One region of the Streptomyces sp. NPDC090741 genome, then DNA from elsewhere that is predicted to be linked to it. Evidence: riboswitches for the same ligand, from Rfam matches in the RefSeq annotation. Region 1 holds a riboswitch; the other holds the start of a gene.
What was found. Region 1 has a riboswitch for guanidine ahead of ACIQU4_RS29350 (multidrug efflux SMR transporter). Riboswitches for the same ligand answer to the same signal wherever they lie in the genome.
Positions count from the first base shown of each region.

Region 2: linked by a shared signal. The riboswitch ahead of ACIQU4_RS19430 (Ohr family peroxiredoxin) and the one ahead of ACIQU4_RS29350 (multidrug efflux SMR transporter) in region 1 are both predicted to bind guanidine.

Region 1 covers NZ_JBIVXF010000012.1:139,322-145,400, forward strand. The annotation lists gene ACIQU4_RS29345 (transglycosylase domain-containing protein) at 1-1,715, shown strand, start outside; gene ACIQU4_RS29350 (multidrug efflux SMR transporter) at 1,741-2,061, opposite strand; guanidine-III (ykkC-III) riboswitch at 2,092-2,169, opposite strand; gene ACIQU4_RS29355 (co-chaperone GroES) at 2,239-2,541, opposite strand; gene ACIQU4_RS29360 (DUF3618 domain-containing protein) at 2,636-2,953, opposite strand; gene bcp (thioredoxin-dependent thiol peroxidase) at 3,068-3,535, shown strand; gene ACIQU4_RS29370 (HNH endonuclease) at 3,682-4,326, shown strand; gene ACIQU4_RS29375 (HNH endonuclease) at 4,323-4,979, shown strand; tRNA gene ACIQU4_RS29380 (tRNA-Leu) at 5,032-5,114, shown strand; gene rdgB (RdgB/HAM1 family non-canonical purine NTP pyrophosphatase) at 5,178-5,783, opposite strand; gene ACIQU4_RS29390 (hypothetical protein) at 5,822-6,079, opposite strand, start outside.
Region 2 covers NZ_JBIVXF010000006.1:386,030-392,108, forward strand. The annotation lists gene ACIQU4_RS19415 (alpha/beta hydrolase) at 1-598, opposite strand, end outside; gene ACIQU4_RS19420 (zinc-binding dehydrogenase) at 773-1,783, opposite strand; gene ACIQU4_RS19425 (TetR/AcrR family transcriptional regulator) at 2,055-2,597, shown strand; guanidine-III (ykkC-III) riboswitch at 2,695-2,758, shown strand; gene ACIQU4_RS19430 (Ohr family peroxiredoxin) at 2,834-3,286, shown strand; gene ACIQU4_RS19435 (hypothetical protein) at 3,273-3,722, shown strand; gene ACIQU4_RS19440 (GNAT family N-acetyltransferase) at 3,919-4,485, shown strand; partial or broken gene ACIQU4_RS19445 (helix-turn-helix domain-containing protein) at 4,588-4,791, shown strand; gene ACIQU4_RS19450 (universal stress protein) at 5,165-5,557, shown strand; gene ACIQU4_RS19455 (DUF5954 family protein) at 5,700-6,079, shown strand, end outside.

The DNA.
Region 1 (6,079 bases):
TCGACAAACTCAACCCCGCCGAGGGCTCGTACCTCGCCACCCTCCTCAACTCCCCCAGCGCCTTCGACGTCGTCGCCCACCCCCAGAGCCGCGACCGCGCGCTCGCCCGCTGGAACTACGTACTCGACGGCATGGTCAAGAAGCAGTGGCTGCCGGCGGCCGAGCGGGCCGCCACCCGCTTCCCCGAACCCGGCAAGGTCCGCCCCGCCGCCGGGCTCTCCGGCCAGCGCGGCTACCTCGTCGAGGCCGTCAAGGACTACATCGTCGAGCACAAGATCCTCGACGAGAAGACCCTCGCCGAGGGCGGCTACCGCATCACCACGACGATCGACAAGCGCCGGCAGAACGCGTTCGTCGACGCCGTCGACGAGAAGATGGTCAGCCGGCTCGACCCGGAGAAGCGCAAGGCCGACCGCGTCGTACGGGCGGGCGGGGTCTCCATCGACCCGGCCACCGGCAAGGTCGTCGCCATGTACGGGGGCATCGACTACACCAAGCAGTACGTCAACAACGCGACCCGGCACGACTACCAGGTGGCCTCCACCTTCAAGCCGTTCGTGTTCGCGGCCGCCGTCGAGAACGACTCCCGCACCCAGGACGGCCGCCTGATCACCCCCAACACCATCTACAACGGCGACAACAAGCGCCGCGTGGTCGGCACCCGGACCCCCTACGCCCCCGAGAACGAGGGGCAGATCTCGTACGGGAACATCACCGTCAACACCGCCACCGACCTCTCCGTCAACGCCGTCTTCGCGCAGATGGTCGTCGACGTCGCCACCGCCAAGGTCAAGCGGACCGCGATCGGCCTCGGCATCCCCGCGGACACCCCGAACTTCGACGCCGGCCCGGCCATGGCGCTGGGCACCATGCAGGCCAGCGTCCTGGACATGACCCAGGCCTACGCGACCCTCGCCGACCACGGGCGCTACACCCCGTACACCTTCGTCGAGAAGATCGAGAAGGCCGACGACGACGTCCACCTGCCCGACCGCACCCCGAAGCAGGCCGTCAGCCGCGAAGCCGCCGACACCACCACGTCCATGCTGGTCAGCGTCGTCGACAACGGCACCGGTACGGCCGCCCTCGCCGCCGGGCACCCGGCCGCCGGCAAGACGGGCACCGGCGAACTGGACCGCTCCGCCTGGTTCGCGGCGTACACCCCGGACCTGGTCACGGTCGTCTCGATGATGGGCCAGGACCCCGATACGGGCGCCCTGGAATCCCTGTACGGGGCGCTCGGCGAGGACAGGATCGGGGGCGGCGGATACCCGGCCCGGATCTGGGCGCAGTACACGAAGTCGGCCCTGGAGAACAGCGACCCCCTGGACTTCGACCTCGATCTCCAGCCCGGCGCTGCCCCGTCCCCGCCGCCGTTCGTCCCGAGCAGCCCGGAGCCGTCGGAGGGCGAAGACACCCCCGAATCCCCGCCGCCGCCGAGCCTGCCGAACCGCCCGGGCCGGCCGACGCCGCCCACCGGTGGCCAGGACCAGGGCGGCCAGGACCAGGGGCAGACCACCGGGGGCCGGACCACGGAGGGCGACACCACGGGAGGCCGGACGGACGCGGGCACGTCCACCGGGACGAGTACCGGAACGAGTGCGGGGACGAGTACGGGGGCGATCGCCGGCACCACGTCGGGCTCCACGGCGGGCGCCCTGGGCGGCGTGACGGGCGGCCTGCGCAGACGCCCGCCGTCGGAATACCTGGAGTAGCCGCCGCCAGGGGGGCTCCGGCGGATCAGTGACCGGAGGTCGCCTTCAGCCCCACCACGGCGACCAGCAGCAGGCAGATGAAGAAGATCCGGGCGGCGGTGACGGGCTCACCCAGCACCGCCATACCGAGCACGGCGGCGCCGGCCGCGCCGATGCCCACCCATACGCCGTACGCGGTACCGATGGGCAGCGTCTTGGCGGCGTACGAGAGCAGCACCATGCTGGCGACGATCCCGGCACCGGTGAACACACTGGGCCACAGCCGGGTGAAGCCCTCCGTGAACTTCATACCGATCGACCAGCCGACTTCGAGCAGACCGGCGACGAGAAGCAGAACCCAGGCCATGACAGGCACCTCCGGAACGAGAGCGAACGGGGTGCGTCGTCTTGTCGTCCAGCCACGGCTACCCGGTACGGCGCGTCTCGTCGGGGTTCCCCACCACCGTAGCAAAGCCCATGCGAAAGGGCCGGTGACACCGGTCACCGGCCCTTCGACGTCGGTCCTTCGCGGGAAACCGCTCTCCTACAGATAAAGCCCGGTGGAGTCCTTGGACCCCTCCAGCCGCTCCGCGGCCACGGCGTGCAGGTCCCGCTCGCGCATCAGCACGTACGTCGCACCCCGCACCTCGACCTCGGCCCGGTCCTCGGGGTCGTACAGCACCCGGTCGCCCGGCTCCACACTGCGTACGTTCTGCCCGACCGCGACCACCTCGGCCCAGGCCAGCCGCTTGCCCACGGCGGCGGTCGCCGGGATCAGGATGCCGCCGCCCGAGCGCCGCTCGCCCTCCGGCAAGTCGGACTTCACGAGCACACGGTCGTGCAGCATACGGATGGGCAGCTTGTCGTGGGTGGTGGTGTTGGTGTCGTCGCTCACGCCACGAACCTACCCGTCCGCGACCGGCCCGTACGCCGCAGGGTCATCAGCGCTTGCGCCGTGCCGATACGACGAGCAGGCCGATCACACCGGCCGCGACCAGCGCGACCGGCACGATCCGCTCGAAGCGCGGGGCGCCGTCCTCGTGGCGCAGGCCCTCCCGTACGTCCGTCAGGAGACGGTTCACGGCGACGACGGCCCGCCCGGCGGTGTGGTCCACGGTCGAGGCGACCCTGGCCTTCGCGTCCCCGATGATCGTCTTCGGATGCACGCGCACGCCGATCTCGTCGAGCGTCTCGGCGAGCTGCTCGCGGCGGCGGACGATGTCCGCCTCGATCTGTGCGGGGGTCCTGGCTTCGGGCACGGGCACCGCGCTGCCTCCGTCGTCGTCGGGTCGAGTAGGGGGCGTAGCCCACCATGAACAGTCTGTCAGCTTAGTCTCGGACCGTACCGATCCCCTCCCGAGGAGACTGTTGACATGAGCGAGCGACTCCAGCCGGGCGACACCGCCCCCGCCTTCACCCTGCCCGACGCGGACGGCAACGAGGTCTCGCTCGCCGACCACAAGGGCCGCAAGGTGATCGTGTACTTCTACCCCGCGGCGCTGACGCCGGGCTGCACGAAGCAGGCCTGCGATTTCACGGACAACCTGTCGGTGCTGGCCGAGGCCGGCTACGACGTGATCGGCGTGTCCCCGGACAAGCCGGAGAAGCTGGCGAAGTTCCGCGAGAAGGAGCACCTGAAGGTCACCCTGGTCGGCGACCCGGAGAAGAAGGTCCTTGAGTCCTACGGCGCGTACGGCGAGAAGAAGCTGTACGGCAAGACGGTGACAGGCGTCATCCGATCCACGGTGATCGTGGACGAGGAGGGCAAGGTCGAACGCGCCCTCTACAACGTCAAGGCCACGGGCCACGTAGCCAAGATCATCAAGGACCTCGGCATCTGACGACGCTCACCCTCCCCGGCAGCGGCCCGCACCCACCCGGTGCGGGCCGCTCCGCTTATCGGACGAAACAACCCGTAACTGTCCGACTATCGCCCCGTTGCTCCGTACGAGAGCCGCACACGCGGCCGGGAATGGAGAGGGCCGGGATGCCGATCAGCCCGTACACGAAGGAACGCCTCGCACAGGCGGCGAGCACGTCGCGGACGCTGACGGAGGCGCTGGAGAAACTGGGGGTGGACCCCAAGAGCGGCTCGCGGCGGTACCTGCTCGATCGCATGCGGAAGCTGGGCGTGGAAACGTCGCACTTCGAACGCGAGGAACCCGTCAAGTGGACGAAGGAGGTCCTCGCCGCGGCGGTCGCCGACTCCACGAACATGTGTCAGGTCCTGCGCCACCTCGGCCTCGAGGTCGTTGGGGGCAACCACACGCACATCAGTAGGCGGGTCAAGGCGTTAGGCATAGACACCTCCCATTTCGCACTGCCCTCGCCGGCGGGACGACCAAAGACCCGGCGGAGCCCGGAGACCCTCCTGGTCAGGCAGGAAGATCCCCACGCCAGGCGCTCACAGGACGAGCAGTTGAAGCAGGCCCTGACCGCACTGGGTGTTCCGGAGGTCTGTCAGATGTGCGGCATTCCGCCGACTTGGCAGGGGTACCCGCTGCCTCTGGAGGTGGACCACCTGGACGGTGACTGGCGGAACAACCAGCCTCAGAACCTGCGGCTGCTGTGCCCCAACTGCCACTCCACAACCGACACGTACCGTGGGCGCGCCAAGGGGCGCCGCCGATGAGCGCCGGGAACCGCTACACGCGCGAAGTCCTGGCGGAGGCTGCGGAACGGGTTGGGTGTGTGAACGACCTCATCCCCCTTCTCGGCACCAAGCCCTACCCGCGACTTGGCCGGTACTTGTTGGAGCGATGTCGCCATTTCGGCATCGACGTGTCCCATTTCGACCGCCGGGACCGCAAACCCCGGGTCAGGCCGGACCGGGAGGAACTGTGCGCGGCAGTCGCCGCTTCGTACTCGCTGGCCGAGGTTCTCCGGCGACTGGGCCGCCCCGCGTCGGGGAGCCACCGCGGCTCCTTGAGACGGTGGATCCAGGAAGAGGGCTTCTCCACCGCCCACTTCCTCGGACAAGCGCATCAGCGCGGCAAACAGGGACCAGTTCCTGTGAAGTCCGCAGCGGAAATTCTGATCAAGCATGACGGCAAGCGGCGGACACGCACCCACCTGCTGCGGCGGGCGCTGTGTGAGGTCGGTGTGCCTGAGTGCTGCGACACGTGCGGGACGCTACCCGAGTGGGGCGGGCGGCCCATGACCTTGGAGATCGACCACATCAACGGCGACTGGAGCGACGACCGCCGGGAGAACCTGCGATTGCTGTGCCCCAACTGCCATGCCATCACCAGCACCTGGTGCAGGGGAGGGCGCCGCCGCCGATAGAGGCACAACTGGGAACACAAAGCGCCGCCCTCCGGCTAAGATTACGGCGCGAGCGGTCGTTGCTGAATGGTATAAGCGGAGGTTTTAGGTGCCTCTGGGCGAAAGCCCATGTGGGTTCGAATCCCATCGGCCGCACAGGCCTTGGAAACGAAGGCCCCGGCTCACGAGAGTGAGTCGGGGCCTTCGTCGTCTCCGGGCTCAGCCCACCAGGGCGCGGATGAAGGGGACCAGGGCGCGGAAGGCGTGGCCGCGGTGGGAGATGGCGTTCTTTTCCGCCGGGGTGAGTTCCGCGCAGGTGCGGGTGTCGCCCTCGGGCTGGAGGATCGGGTCGTAGCCGAAGCCGCCCGTGCCCGCCGGGGTGTGGCGGAGGGTGCCGGGGAGGCGGCCCTCCACGACGCGTTCGGTGCCGTCCGGGAGGGCGAGGGCCGCCGCGCACGCGAAGTGGGCTCCGCGGTGCTCGTCGGCGATGTCCCCGAGCTGGGCCAGCAGGAGGTCCAGGTTCGCCCGGTCGTCTCCGTGCTTGCCCGCCCACCGCGCCGAGAAGATGCCGGGGGCGCCGTTCAGGACGTCCACGCAGAGGCCGGAGTCGTCGGCGATCGCCGGCAGTCCGGTGGCCTGGGCCAGGGCATGCGCCTTGAGGAGGGCGTTCTCGGCGAAGGTGACGCCGGTCTCCTTGACGTCCGGGATCTGCGGATACGCGTCCGCGCCGACCAGCTCGTACGGCAGGCCGGCGTCGGACAGGATGGCGTGGAGCTCGGCGACTTTGCCCGCGTTGCGGGTGGCGAGGATCAGGCGGCTGGTCATGGACCCCATTATTCCGGCCGGCTGGGAGCGGGCTCGGGTCAGCCCGGGGTGCAGACCTTCGAGAGTTCCTTCGCGGCGTCGGCGACCGGCTGGATGTCCGGGTTGGCGTTGCCGTTCTCGATGGCCGTGCGGACGTTCTTCACCGCCGTGGTCATGGAGGAGACGGCCTTGCTCAGGTCGGCGTTGTCCGTCTGGTCGCCGACCTTCTTGAGGTTCGTCTCGATCTGGTTCAGCGCGTTCTGGGCGTCCTGCGGGCTGTTGCCGGCCTGGGAGACCGCCTGCTGGAGGTCATTGGC
Region 2 (6,079 bases), on a different contig from region 1:
TCTGGGTGCGGGAGGGATAGTCGCCGTCGAAGTCGGTGGCGGGGTAGGCGAGGAGTTGGGCTGCCAGCGGCCGGTGTTCGTCGCGGAAGGCGAGGGCGACCGCGGCGGCCAGGTTTCCGCCGGCGCTGTCTCCGGCCAGGGCGAGCCGGTAGGGGCGGGCACCGTAGTCGTCGATGTGGTCGGCGATGTGGCGGGCCGCGGCGAGGCAGTCGTCGTAGGCGGCCGGGAAGGGGTGCTCGGGGGCCAGGCGGTAGTCGACGGCGACGACCACGGCCTCCACGTCGCGGCACAGCCGGCGGGTGACGTCGTCGTGCGTGTCGAGGTCACCGGTGAGCCAGCCGCCGCCGTGGAAGAACACCACGGTGGGCACGGGGCCGTCTGCCGCCGGCCGGTAGACGCGGACGGGGATGTTCCCGGCGGGGCCGGGGACCGTGCTGTCCTCCACCGAGCCGACCGGGATCGGCTCCGCCGCGGCCGTGCCGGCGCCCAGTTGCCGGTTCGCGTCGCGCAACACGTTCGGGTCGGTGTCGAGGATGCGTGGGGCGGGCGTGCCGTTGAGCTGATCGAGCAGGGCCGCGAGGGCCGGGTCCACGGGCATGGCGGGGGCCTTTCGTACGTGGGCGGTGCGTGTGGGCGGTGCGTGTGGGCGGTGCGTGTGGGCGGTGCGTGTGGGCGGTGCGCCGGTGAGGGAACACGGCGTACCCGTTCTCGTGCATCGCACGCGGTCGGGTGGGGGTGCGCGCCTGACGGGCGAAGCGGCTGGGTGACGGGCTCAGGGGCGCAGGATGAGGCGGATGGGATCGCCTTGCTTGCTGCGCAGGCGCTCGACGGCTTTGGCCGCGTCGGACAGCAGGAGTACGTCGGTGATGGAGCGGGAGAAATCCAGCCTGCCGCCTCCGGCCAGGGCTATCAGCTGCGCCACGGCGTCCTCCGCTGATCCGTAGTGGCCGAGGATCTGGTGCTGGAGATAACTGAAGCGGGTGCCGTCGGTGACAGTCAGCGGCTGGTCGGTCAGGCCGGCCAGGACCAGCCGCCCCTTCGGCCCGAGCACGCTCAGGGCCTGCTCTCGTACCGCGGCGACTCCGGCGAGGTCGAATGCGGCCTCGAGTCCGCGGCCACCGGTGGTGGCCAGGATCCGGTCGACCAGGCTGGGGTCGGCAGGGTCCAGCGCGAGGTCGGCGCCGAAGTCGAGTGCGCGGCGGCGGGCGGCCGGGGCGGGGTCCACGGCGACGATCGGGTAGGCGCCGATGGTGCGCAGCAGCTGGACGGCGTGGACGCCGAGACCTCCGATGCCCCACACGCCGACTGCCTGGCCTGCGCGTATGTCTGCGGTCGTCGTGATGGCACCCCAGGGAGTGGAGACGGCGTCCGGGATGATCGCGCCCTGCTCGAAGGGGATCGAGTCGGGCAGGGTGACGAGGGTGTCGACGGAGGCGAGTGCGTACGCGGCCCAGCCGCCGTCGTAGTCGACACCACGCGTCAGGACCCGGCCGTCGCGCACCTCACCCGCCTGCAGGACGACACGTCGGCCCGCGGGCCAGTCCGTGACGTTCGGTCCGCGCTCGACGATGATGCCGGCGACCTCGTGTCCCAGGGTGACGGTGTCGCCCGGCAGGTGGGCGGGGGTGAGTGTGCCGTCGATGAGGTGCACGTCGGACAGGCAGACGCCCGCGGCCTCCACTTTGACCAGCACCTGCCCGGGTCCGGGGGCGGGCACGGGGACCTCTTCGACGGTCAGGGTGCGCGAGGGGATGTGCAGGCGCGCGGCACGCATGAGTTCCATTGCGGGTGATCCACTTCCGGTCTGTGGCATGGACGGGCTGGGCCGTGTCGGGCCGGCGAGGCGACGCCTGGGGGCTTGCGAGGCGAGGCGTGGCGGGGCCCGGCGGGTCTGCTCAGGAGCCGGCCGACGAGCTAACGCAAGTCGACTTGCTTTCCAACGTAACGCCGACCGCTTCATATCGCAAGGAGACTTGCGATAGTGTGGCCGGGTGACGATCGACAAGGAGCCGGGCGGGCGGCAAGCACCGCCGCTGAGGCGGCGCGGGGAACGCATGCGGCAGGCCGTCCTGGCCGCCACGGTCGACCTGCTCACCTCTCAGGGGCTGGCGGCCACCACCGTCGCCTCCGTCGCCCGCGCGGCAGGCGTCCACGAGACCTCGGTGTACCGGCGCTGGAAAACCCGCGAGAACCTCATCTTCGACGCGCTCGCCACGCGTACCGAGCAGGCCCTGCCCACACCCGACACCGGCGCCGTCCGCGAGGACCTGTACGAGCTGTTCACGGCGCTGACCCGCTTCTTCGCCACACCCGCCGGCGCCGCGCTGCTGCTCCTGGGAACGATCCGCGAGGAAGGCGCATTGGAGGAGGGACGGCGCGCGTACTGGCAGGCCCGCCTCGAACGCGCCGAAACGCTGGTCCAGCGCGGCATCGACCGCGGCGAACTGGCCGCCGACACCGACCCGCACCTCGTCGTGGAAGCCATCACGGGCCCCCTCCTCGCCAGGGTCCTCCTCACCGGCGAACCCCTCGAAGAAGCCCTGGCCGTACGTCTGGTCGACCTCGTCCTCGACGGCTCCTGTCCGTCGGCTCGATGACCTGTCCCCGATCCTCCGGATCCCCGCGAGGCCGGGAGCGGGTGAGGAACGTCACCGTGGGGCGGGCCCCAATCGGCCGCCTCCGTTGCTAGCTTGTCGGGCGGTCGGATTCACGGCCCCGGACGAGATGCGCCGTACCCGGTTACGCACGACGACGCGCGAGGTGCTGCACGAGCAGCGCCATACGCTGTCCGCACCCGGGCAGCCTCCTCGTCGAGCAAGATGGGCCGAACCCCATGACCGTGCCACTCACCCGCAGCCTGTACCGGACGACCGCGCATGCCGCCGGGGGCCGTACCGGATCCGTCCGTACGGACGACGGGCGGCTGGACGTCCGCCTCGCCCCGCCGCGCAAGAAGGTGCCCGGCACCACCAACCCCGAGCAGCTGTTCGCGGCCGGTTTCGCAGCCTGCTTCACCTCGGCGCTCGCGGAGGTCACCGCCGAGTTCGGAGCGGACGCCTCGGCCGCGCGCGTCGCCTGCGAGGTGCAGCTCGGCACCACGGACACGCCCGCGGGCTACGGCCTCGCGGTGGCCCTCACCGTAAGCCTGCCGGGGTGGCGGGCTGCCGACCTCCAGCCCCTGCTGCACCGGGCGGACGCGGTCTGCCCCTACTCGCAGGCAGTGCGCGGCAACGTACCGCTGACGCTTCTGGCCGTGGACGACCCGGCCTCCGATGACCTTGCCTGAGCCGGGGGCGGAGGTCCGCTTCCCGGACCGCCCCGGCGTGCCGGTGCCCGAGCACGGCGCCTGGCTGCGGCGCGGTATCAGCCGCAACGGCGGACCCCTCCTCGCGGAACGTGAAGCGGTGTGGCTGCAGGCCGGCCCGTACTACGCCGACAGCCGGGGCTTCGCGGGAACGACGTCCTTCGACGGTTCCCGGGTGCACTTCCACCACCTCACGGGCGAGCCCGGCGAAGACGTCGGCGCCTTCCGGTGGGAGGGTGACCATCTCGTCGAGTGGGGCACCAACCCGGACGGCAGTACCTTCCTGGAGATCTGGGACCCGCTGCCCGGCGCCGACGGGGCCGCCGGCTCCTGGTCCGGCCCGGGGCACCACGTGGTGCGCGTCGGCCGGCACGTGGTGCACGTGGATTCCCGTGCGGGTACGTACTGGCGGCTGTGACGGCTGTGACGGCTGTGACCTGCCTGCCGAGAGCCGATCTGCGATACGAGGCAATTCTCGCGGGTCCGCGTCGGGTCCGGGTCAAGGTCCGGACCGATGCTCGGGCCGGAGGCAGGCGGCGCGTGCAGTTCGGATCCCGTGCCCGGCACGGGTACCGGCCGACCGGGCGGCGGAGCGGCCGGGGTACGTTCGCCCGGTGCTGCGCATCGAATCGCCCATCGCCACCGCCCGGCTGACGCTCCGTCCGTTCCGGCCCGAGGACGCCGGGGACGTCTGCGACTACCAGCGCCGGCCCGACGTCGCCCGCTTCATGCGGTGGGAGCCGCGCGGGCCGGAGGAGGTCCGGGTGGCGGTGGAGCAGATGGCCCGGGAGACCGAGCTGGCCGCGGACGGGGACTGCCTCAGCCTGGCGGTCGTCGAACCGGGCACGGGGACGGTCGTCGGGCAGATCGAGCTGGTCCTGCTCAGCGCGGAACACCGCCAGGGCGAGCTCGGCTGTGTCTTCCACCCCGCCCGGCAGGGCAAGGGCTTCGCCACCGAGGCCGCGCTCGCCGTTCTGGGTCTGGGATTCGACGTACTGGGGCTGCACCGGGTGATCGGCCGCTGCCACGCGGACAACACCGCCTCCGCCGGACTCCTCGAACGCCTGGGCATGCGCCCGGAGGCCCGTTTCATCGGTACGGAGTTCTTCAAGGGGGCATGGCGCGACGACCTCGTGTACGCCATGCTGCGCAAGGAGTGGGAGGGCCTCGACCGCGGGTGATGACCGGGCGGGGCTTGCAGCCCATGACTCCCGGATCTTCCCGGTCCACCGAGTAACCTTGCGGCCGTCCGCGGCGGATCACGTTGGTGCAGCGCAGAAGGAGTGCTCCGCATCACTGCCTCGCCCAGCTTCGCGGAATTGCTGCGCCGCCATCGGCACGCGGCACGCCTGACGCTGGAGCAACTCGCCGAAGCGTCCGGCGTCAGTGCCCGCACCCTGTCGGACATGGAGCGGGGACGCAGCAAGGGGCCTCAGCACCGCACCGTCGCCGCCCTGGCAGACGCACTCGCGCTGGAAGAGGGCGACCGCAGACAGCTCGTCGAGTTGGCACGCGACGGCCGTCTGCGGGATCACTGGACCCGTCCGACCGGTCTGTGTGAACTCCCGTCCGCGAGACGACCCGGAGGCCGCGCTGCGGTACGCCACCGAGGCGATGGACCTCGCCACGCGCAGTGGCTCCACGGCGCACCTCGCCTCCGCCCACCACCACGCGGGAGGCGCGCTTCGCAGGCTCGGACGGCTCGACGAGGCCGTCGCGTCGGAGACCCTGGCGGCGGAGATACTCAAGGCCATCGGCGACATGGACGCGTACTGCCAGTGTCTCGGCTCCCTCGCCACCTGCCAACGCGACGCCGGGCACCACTCCGAGGCCCTGGAGCGGTACCTCGACTTGTGGACCCTGCTGAACGACGCGGGGTCGGGGGTGACACCGAGCGTGGCGGCGTTCACCCGGCCGATCGCGCCGGCCCGCGTCGGCGAGTGTCTGGGACTGCTCGGCCGGCGGGCCGAAGCGATCGCCAAGCTCATCGAGGCGATCGCCGCGCGGCGGCTGGACCGCCCGTGCACCCGGCGGGAGCGCACCGGCCGTGCCGAGCGGGAAATCGTCGCCGCCGCCGCGGATTCCGACCTGCTGATCCTCGCCCGTGACGGCGACCGCGCGCACCTCGGACCCCGCAGCCTCGGACCCGCCGGCCGTTTCATCGTCGACCACGCGCCGTGCCCCGTCCTGCTGGTCTGGCCCGAGACGGCACCCGACACCGTCCCGCCCCCGCCGCCGCCGCACCCCCGGTAGGGATGGCCAGTGCCATGCCACCATCACGTCACTCACCTCGCGATCACCGCAGGGCGCCCGCACCCTGCCACATGCGGCCACCCAATGGGGCGGAATCGGCGAATCCGGGGCGCGGGCGTGCACTGATCGGCAGGATGGGGGCATGGACCGTGGGGATGTGGGGCGGTCGGCCGGATCGCGGCCGATGGTGGTACGGGTGCCCGTGGAGCCGGTGGAGGCCGCGGCGGAAGCCGATGCGGCCGATGCCAATGCCCGTGCGGGCGACGTGGTCGTACGCGGCCCGGTGTTCGGGGTGGCGGTGCAGGGCGCCGGGGACGAGCACCGCTGGCGGGTGGCGAGCGCCGTGACCGACGGCTGCCCGCAGCAGGCCCGCGACGGCCTGAACTCCCTGTTGTGGTTCCGCGCGAAGGATGATGCGTACGACAGGGCGGAGCGCCGCGCCCTGCTCGCGGCGGTCGCCCGCCTGGAGAGCGAACGGGTCGACGAAGTCGCGGTGGCCGGGAGCCGGTACCGGATCGTGCG